Regions from separate parts of the Fructilactobacillus florum 8D genome, predicted to be linked through region 1. Evidence: predicted binding sites of a transcription regulator. Region 1 holds the regulator's gene; the other holds the start of a gene.
The links. Region 1 encodes HrcA, which represses chaperone genes, less so after heat shock. Its sites were predicted from a motif close to TTAGCACTCNNNNNNNNNGAGTGCTAA; they were not measured.
Positions count from the first base shown of each region.

Region 2: a site for HrcA is predicted at 2,579-2,605, ahead of groES (co-chaperone GroES). Genes of this name have one in related genera too.

Region 1 covers NZ_ALXG01000011.1:45,700-50,112, reverse strand. Annotated here, with positions in the region: gene truB (tRNA pseudouridine(55) synthase TruB) at 1-510, shown strand, start outside; gene ribF (riboflavin biosynthesis protein RibF) at 519-1,451, shown strand; gene hrcA (heat-inducible transcriptional repressor HrcA) at 1,558-2,592, shown strand; gene grpE (nucleotide exchange factor GrpE) at 2,608-3,174, shown strand; gene dnaK (molecular chaperone DnaK) at 3,211-4,413, shown strand, end outside.
Region 2 covers NZ_ALXG01000033.1:37,953-42,365, forward strand. Annotated here, with positions in the region: gene tsaB (tRNA (adenosine(37)-N6)-threonylcarbamoyltransferase complex dimerization subunit type 1 TsaB) at 1-95, shown strand, start outside; gene B808_RS03895 (GNAT family N-acetyltransferase) at 79-675, shown strand; gene tsaD (tRNA (adenosine(37)-N6)-threonylcarbamoyltransferase complex transferase subunit TsaD) at 692-1,723, shown strand; gene B808_RS03905 (redox-sensing transcriptional repressor Rex) at 1,856-2,491, shown strand; gene groES (co-chaperone GroES) at 2,630-2,914, shown strand; gene groL (chaperonin GroEL) at 2,957-4,413, shown strand, end outside.

The sequences.
Region 1 (4,413 bases):
CATGGGGAAACAGTTGAGCGTCCGAGACGACAGATTAAGATCACCAATTTTCAACAGCGATGCGCTAGTTGGATCGATCCTATTTCAAAAACTCAAACTATTTATTTCACGGTACATTGCAGTAAAGGAACCTATGTACGAACACTAGCGGTTGACTTTGGAAAGTATTTTGGAGTTCCAGCAGTAATGACGCAGTTAACTCGCATGATGAGCGGTGGGTTTACTCTAGCAGAGACAGTTACCTTGGAGGAATTGGAGCAGGCCGCCCAAACCGGGCAACTTGCAGAAAAAATCCAACCCCTCGGACGGGCTTTGCAGGGACTGCCAACCCGAGAGCTAACAGCATCTCAATTTGAGCGAGTTCAGCATGGTGGTTTTTTAGATGCACGTGAGTTGGCTAGTCAAAAACCAATTTTAGTCTTGCGCTATAATAATGAGGATCGTGCGACCTATCACTTAGATCAAAGCAAACAACAGTATCGTCCTGAAAAAATGTTTAGATTGAATTAGAGGAAATTATGAAAGTAGTTAAGATTGCATATCCACAACAACTCCCGGTTTTTGGTGGGCAGCCATTGGTTTTAGCAATGGGATTCTTTGATGGAGTCCATCGGGGGCACCAACAGGTTTTACAACAGGCTGCGGACCTTGCTCATCAGAAACAAGTACCGTTAGCAGTTTTGACCTATGATCATCATCCGGCCTTAGTTTACCAAAAGCTTGATGGTGATGCCGGGCGTTATTTAACCTTGTGGGAGCGAAAACAAGAATTATTAGCACAGCAGGGTGTCGATCAGATTTATCAAATTAATTATAACTTTGCGTTTCAAGCACAAACGCCACAGCAGTTCGTTGATCGGTTTTTGCTACCATTACATCCGATTGCAGTTGTAGCAGGTTTTGACCATACATATGGGACAAACCAGGCAGATATGGATCATCTAGAGTCCTATAGTCATCAGCAGTTTTCAGTAGTAAAGGTCGGGCAAGCCTCCCTTGGGGGTGCCAAAATTAGTTCGACTGACATTCGCCAATCCTTAGCAATGGGGAAGTTGACCTTGGTTAACCAGGCGCTTGGATACCAGTTTGAAACAACGGGGACGGTGATTCACGGCTTTGCTCGAGGGAGAAAATTAGGTTTTCCAACGGCAAATATTCAACATAGTGAATTGCAACGGTTACCAGCTGAGGGTGTTTATGTGGTTCAAATTGCGGTCAATGGTCGGTGGTATCAGGGAATGGCTTCAATCGGACGTAATACAACCTTTGGTGATCATAATCCAATTACGGTAGAAATCAATATTTTGGATTTTAATCAAAACATTTATGGAAATCAGGTTCAGATTCGCTGGTTACAAAAGTTGAGAGATAATGTTAAGTATCAGGGCGAAGCCGCTTTGATTGAGCAACTTAAGCTTGATAAAATTGCCACTATAAATTATTTTAAATAGTCAGCATTAATTTGACCTTATTTCTTGACGCCTGTGACATTCCTTGTTAAAGTATATTTGTACCTTAGCACTTGGAGTGCTAGAGTGCTAAAAAGAGGTGGTGAAGATGCTCACTGAAAGGCAGAGCTTGATCTTAAAGCAAATTGTTGACACTTATTCTGCGACTGGAGAACCAGTCGGATCGAAATCACTGGCACAGCGACTTCCAATTAGGGTTAGCTCAGCTACGATTCGCAATGACATGAGTATTTTAAGTGCAAACGATTACATTGAGAAGCTGCATACTTCATCAGGGAGAGTACCATCCGAACGGGGTTATCGGTATTATCTTGATCATCTTGCAGAACCAGCTCCACCAGATGCTCAGTACCAGCAATACATTCAAGAGTTGCTCGGTGGTTCATTTCAACAGCTTGATGATATTGTCAGGCAATCAGCAGAGGTTCTTTCGGAGTTGACTGAGTATCCGGCGATTACTATTAGTCCGGAATCACAAACTGGTGAAATTGTTCAACACCTTCAGGTTTTAAAATTAAATGGCCACCATCTTATGGCTGTCGTGATTATGAATACCGGTCAGGTTGAAAATCAGGCATTTGTGGTTCATGAGGATTGGAGCACGGCACAGCTTGAGAAAGCTACTAATATTCTCAATGAAACATATGCTGAGCAACCATTTTCATTAGTGGTTAAAGACTTAGCAACTAATCGCTTGCAATCCCTAGCAGCGGTAGTTCCAAATCTTGCAGTTCTTAGACATGTTTTCCAGTATGTTTTGCAAAAGTTCACTCGGGATCAATTTTTCTTGAGCGGACGTACTAAACTATTTCCTGTTGGAGTTGCCAATGCAGATGATTACGGACAGTCTAATTCGCTGGTAGATATTAATGATGATTTGTTATCAATTGTGGATGGGGTTATTAGCCCCCTATCAGTTCAACTAGGTTTTGAACTGCCCAATAATTCATTACGATCTTATAGCATTGTCAGCGGACTTTATGACGTTGGTGTTCATGGAATTGGTAGGATTGCAATTATTGGTCCAACGCGGATGGAATATCCGAAAGTAATGGGCTTAGTCGATGCGTTTCGAACTGAATTACAGAATCGTATCAGTGGTTATTACCATGGATATGAATAAAAGGGGAGGATTAAGATGTCAACAGAGCATGACAAGCAACAGAAATCTAAACAAGTTGATGAAACAGTTGCTAATAAAGCTAAAGCTAAAAAAGAAGCTCCTGTTAATGAAGCAACTGTTGATCCTGCCACAGAAAAAATCAAACAATTGCAGGCAAAGTTAGATCAAACTCAAAATGATTATTTGCGTGCTCAGGCAGAGATTCAAAACATTGAAAAAAGTAATCGAAAAGAACGAGAGGCGCTGGCTAAATACGGTGCACAGGATCTCGCCAAGGAAGTAGTACCAGTCCTTGATGACTTGGATCGAGCGCTTACTGTGAAAGTAAATGATGACAGCGGGAAACAGCTCAAAAATGGGATTGAGATCGTTCAGCAGCATTTAAAAAAAGCTCTGCAGGATAATCAAATCACTGAAATTAAGGCTGTCGGTGAACCGTTTGATCCAAATCAGCATCAAGCAATTCAAACAGTTGCTGTTAGTGAGGAACATCCTAAAAACACGGTCGTGCAGGTCTTGCAGACCGGGTATTTACTTGACGATCGGGTGTTACGACCAGCAATGGTAGTTGTTGCTCAGTAGTGGGATATAATAAAATAACAGAAAGAGGTTTTTAAAATGGCAAGTAATAAAATTATTGGAATTGATTTAGGAACAACCAACTCAGCTGTAGCAGTGATGGAAGGTGGCAAGCCCAAAATCATCACTAATCCCGATGGTTCTCGGACTACTCCTTCGGTAGTTGCTTTTAAAGATGGTGAAATTCAGGTTGGTGAAGTTGCTAAACGGCAAGAAATTACCAACCCAAATACGATTCGTTCTATCAAAAGTCATATGGGTGATGGTAGCTACAAAGTTGATGTTGAAGGGAAGCAATATACACCTCAGCAAATTTCAGCAATGATTTTACAATACATTAAGGGTTATGCTGAAGATTATCTTGGTGATAGTGTGTCGGAAGCTGTCATTACAGTTCCAGCTTACTTTAATGATGCCCAACGGCAAGCAACCAAGGATGCAGGTAAAATTGCCGGATTAGATGTAAAACGAATTATTAATGAACCAACGGCGGCTGCTTTGGCCTATGGTCTTGATAAACAGGATAAAGACGAAAAGGTTTTGGTTTATGATTTAGGGGGAGGAACCTTTGATGTTTCTGTCCTTGAATTAGGTGATGGTGTTTTCCAAGTTCTATCAACAAATGGTGATACACATCTTGGTGGTGATGACTTCGACCAACGGATTATTGATTGGTTGGTTGCTGATTTTAAGCAAGATCACGGAATTGATTTGTCCAAAGACAAGATGGCTTTACAACGGCTGAAAGATGCTGCGGAAAAGGCAAAGAAGGAATTGTCTGGGGTTCAGCAGACCGAGATTAGTTTACCGTTCATAACTTCGAATGATAGCGGTCCACTTCACCTGCAAACAACATTAACACGGGCTAAATTTAATGAATTAACTTCCGATTTGGTTGATAAAACGAAGGTTCCATTTGAGAATGCTTTAAAAGATGCTGATCTAACTACCGGTGATATCGATGAAGTTATCTTGAATGGTGGGTCAACTAGAATTCCAGCTGTACAAGAGGCTGTCCAGAACTGGACCGGTAAAAATCCAAATCACTCAATTAATCCAGACGAAGCAGTTGCCTTGGGAGCTGCGGTACAGGGTGGTGTACTAACAGGTGATGTTAAAGATGTCGTCTTGCTTGATGTTACCCCATTGTCGTTAGGGATCGAAACGATGGGTGGCGTCTTCACAAAATTAATTGAGAAAAACACGACGATTCCAACTTCTAAATCACAGACGTTCTCAACG
Region 2 (4,413 bases), on a different contig from region 1:
TTGTGCCAAGATACTTGCGATTGACCCAGGCGGAAGCAGATTGGCAACGAGAACATCCAGGAGAGGAACAGCACAATTATGTGGAGCACCTTTAAAGAATGGTATCGTAAAAACGTTAACGATCGTTTGGAAAACAAGATTGATAACGCGTTAGTTTTTAAAAATCGTCAGGTTGAAATCTGTGGGAATCATTATTTTTTAGGGAAAGGAACGCTAACGGATCTTCCAGACATTGTTAAGGTTAGTCGGGCAGCTGGCCGAGGACATTTCAAATGGAGTCGCAAACGGTTTCAACTTGGATTACGTAACGATCATGATCGCTTTTATTTCATCTTACGGTATCATGATGAATTGGTAGGCTTTATCGATGCGGTGATCAAACGGGACCAACGGCTTTGTATCATTGATTCATTGGCAATCTTACCAGAGTTCCAGCACCATGGCTTAGGCTACTTTTTAATTACCACTTGCATTGAACGCGCGCGTGAAATGGAGTTACAACAAGTTTTAGTTTGTTGTTCAGATGATGATGACAAAACTCAGGGTATTTTGACTGATTTGGGCTTTGTGACCAAGGAAGAAGCTAAACAGGATCGGGCTGAAACTGGGCTGACTGAATTTCAGTTGAACTTGGAAAAACGGAATGTTTTAGCTTCTAAAAATTTTGGTAGATAATGATTGTGAGTTGAAAATGAAGAGCAAAACAAGTTTAATTCTCGCCTTTGAAACGAGTTGTGATGAAACCAGCGTGGCCGTAATTCGTGATGGTCGAAAAGTGCTTGCTAACGAAGTGGCAACGCAGATTAAAAGCCATCAACGATTTGGTGGAGTAGTTCCTGAGGTCGCTAGCAGACATCACATCGAACAGATTACAATTTGTCTAGAGCAGGCGTTGCAAACGGCTCAGGTAGACTATGCGGATTTGAGTGCGGTTGCAGTTACATACGGACCGGGATTAGTGGGATCTTTGCTGGTGGGAGTTACAGCAGCTAAAACGGTGGCTTGGGCGCACCACCTGCCACTTTTACCGGTAAATCACATTGCTGGGCATATTTATGCAGCTCAGTTTGTGCAACCAATTAAATTTCCTGCCATGGCGTTGGTGGTTTCTGGTGGGCATACGGAATTAGTATGGATGCCAGCCGAGAACCAGTTTGAAATCATTGGTGAAACCAGAGACGATGCAGTTGGCGAGACCTATGACAAGGTTGGTCGGACGATGGGGTTGGCTTATCCAGCCGGACCCCAAGTCGATCAACTGGCACAGCAAGGTCAGGATACTTTTGCTTTTCCGAGAGCAATGCAGGATGAAGCTGGCTATGATTTTAGCTTTAGTGGGCTGAAAAGCTCCTTTATTAACCGGGTTCATCATGCAGAACAGGTACACGAACAGCTTTCTCAGGTCGATTTGGCAGCTAGTTTCCAAGCAGCTGCAGTGGATGTCTTGGTTGATAAAACGGTCCGCGCACTCCATGAATATCCAGCACAGCAGCTGATCCTGGCTGGGGGAGTTGCAGCTAATCACGAATTACGTCAACGTCTCGCTAGCGCGGTAGCCAACCAAGTCCGATTGGTAATGGCACCAGCACAGTTTTGTGGTGATAATGCTGCCATGATTGGTGCCGCTGGTTGGATGTTAGAAAAGCATCAGGTGCGAGCTGATCTAGACTTAAATGCTAATCCTAGCTTAGAATTTGAACGAATCCAATTAAAAAAACACTAGTCCAGCGGCTAGTGTTTTTCTTACGGAGGTTCAGAACGGCAGTAATTTTTTGAAAATATTTTCACAAAGAATTGTTTTATGTTAAAATAATTCTTATCAGGCTTTCGATAATAGTCAGGTGGAGGAAATTAAATGACAGAAACAAAGATTCCGCGTGCAACGGCCAAGCGGTTACCATTGTACTATCGCTACCTTAATATTTTGCATGATGGTGGGAAAACAAGGGTCTCATCGAATGAATTAGCAGATGCAATTCGAGTTGACTCAGCAACCATTCGGCGCGATTTTTCGTATTTTGGGGCTTTGGGCAAGCGCGGTTATGGTTATGATGTTGATAACTTGCTGGCATTTTTTAAGGATATTCTCGATCAGGATCGACTAACCAATGTTGCACTCGTCGGGGTTGGTAATCTGGGTCATGCTCTACTTAACTTTAGCTTTCATCAGGATAGTAACATCCGCATTTCGGCCGCTTTTGACATTAATTCTCAAGAGATTAATACGGTTCAGAGCGGGGTTCCTATCTATCCCATTGAGCAGCTAGTGACGCAGTTACAGGATCAGCAAATTACGGTTGCGATTCTCACAGTTCCTTCGCGAGTAGCACAGGAGGTGGCGAATCAAGTTGCTGAAACTGGGGTGAAGGGGATTTTGAATTTCACGTCGATCCGGTTGTCAGTTCCAGATCGAATTCGCGTCCACAACGTTGATTTAACGAACGAGCTCCAAACTTTAATCTACTTTATTGACCACTACGATCAGAAATAAAAGGCGAACTGTCAGAGACAATTCGCCTTTTTTACTGAACAAAGTTCTTGCAATTTTAAGAAAAGCAGACTATATTAGAAAATGTAATTAGCACTTGAATAGTTTGAGTGCCAAAATTAATTTGTTGGAGGGATTAGCATGTTACAGCCAATTGGAGATCGAATTATTATTAAGGTTCAGGAACCAGAAAACCAACAAGTTGGTGGGATTGTTTTGGCAGATAATGCCAAAGAAAAACCGACGGAAGGCGAAGTAATTGCAGTCGGAGCTGGAAAAGTCCTTGATGATGGAAAGACCGTTGCACCAGTTGTTAAAACTGGTGATCGGGTAATGTTTGACAAGTATGCAGGGACTAACGTCGACTATCAAGGGGAATCATACTTGGTAATGCATGAGAATGACTTGTTGGCAATTTTAAAATAGATTAAATCAGACTCAAAATAAATTTTTATGAGGTGAATTAAAATGGCTAAAGAAATTAAATTTTCTGATGACGCACGTAGCAAGATGCTAGATGGTGTTGATCAGTTAGCAGATACGGTTAAAACCACGATGGGACCAAAGGGTCGAAACGTAGTTTTAGAGGAAGCAGCTGGGGATCCAACGATTACTAATGATGGAGTAACGATTGCAAAAGCAATTGAACTTCCAGATCATTTCGAAAACATGGGAGCTAAGTTAGTTTCCGAAGTTGCTTCTAAAACTAACGATGTTGCCGGTGACGGAACTACGACAGCGACGGTGCTAACGCAGGCAATTGTTAAAGAAGGTATGAAAAACGTTACTGCCGGTGCAAACCCCGTTGGCGTTCGTCGTGGAATTGAAAAAGCAACTGAAGCAGCTGTGGCTGGATTACACAAAATGAGCCATCAGGTTGCCAGCAAGGAAGATATTGCACAGATTGCTTCGATTTCATCTGCTAACGAACGAGTTGGTAGTTTGATTGCGGATGCAATGGAAAAAGTTGGTAACGATGGAGTTATCACGATTGAAGACTCCAAAGGTGTTGAGACCAGTCTTGATGTTGTTGAAGGAATGGAATTTGATCGTGGCTACATGTCACAATACATGGTAACCGACCAAGAAAAAATGGAAGCAAACCTTGATAATCCATATATTTTATTGACTGACAAAAAGATCAATAATATGCAAGACATCATGCCACTATTGCAGTCAGTTGTTGAACAAGGTCGTTCACTTTTGCTCATTGCTGATGATATTGGTGGTGAAGTATTGCCTACCTTAGTTTTGAATAAAATGCGGGGAACTTTCAACGTTGTTGCGGTTAAAGCACCTGGTTTTGGTGATCGTCGCAAAGCGCAACTAGATGATATTGCTGTTTTGACTGGCGGAACAGTAATTAGCGATGATTTGGGTCTAGATCTAAAAGACACGACCATTGATCAGCTTGGTCAGGCTAACAAAGTTAACGTGACGAAGGATAACACGACCATCGTTGAAGGCAAAGGTGGTCAGGATGCTGTTCAACAGCGTGTATCAGAAATCAAGAATCAGATTGCCGCTTCTAGCTCAGACTTTGATAAGGAAAAATTACAGGAACGGGTTGCTAAATTAGCTGGTGGCGTTGCTGTCATCAAAGTGGGAGCAGCTACTGAAACTGAATTGAAAGAACGTAAATACCGCATCGAAGATGCTTTGAACGCTACTCGAGCTGCCGTAGAAGAAGGCTTTGTTCCTGGTGGTGGGACTTCCTTCATTAACATCTTGTCAGATGTTGCAAACCTTGATGCTACTGGCGATGAGCAAACTGGAATCAACATTGTGCTACGAGCTTTGGAAGCACCAGTTAAACAAATTGCAGAAAATGCTGGTGTTGATGGGGCAGTCGTGGTTGATCACCTGAAGAAAGAACAAGCAGGGATTGGTTACAATGCTGCCACTGGTAAATATGAAGATATGAT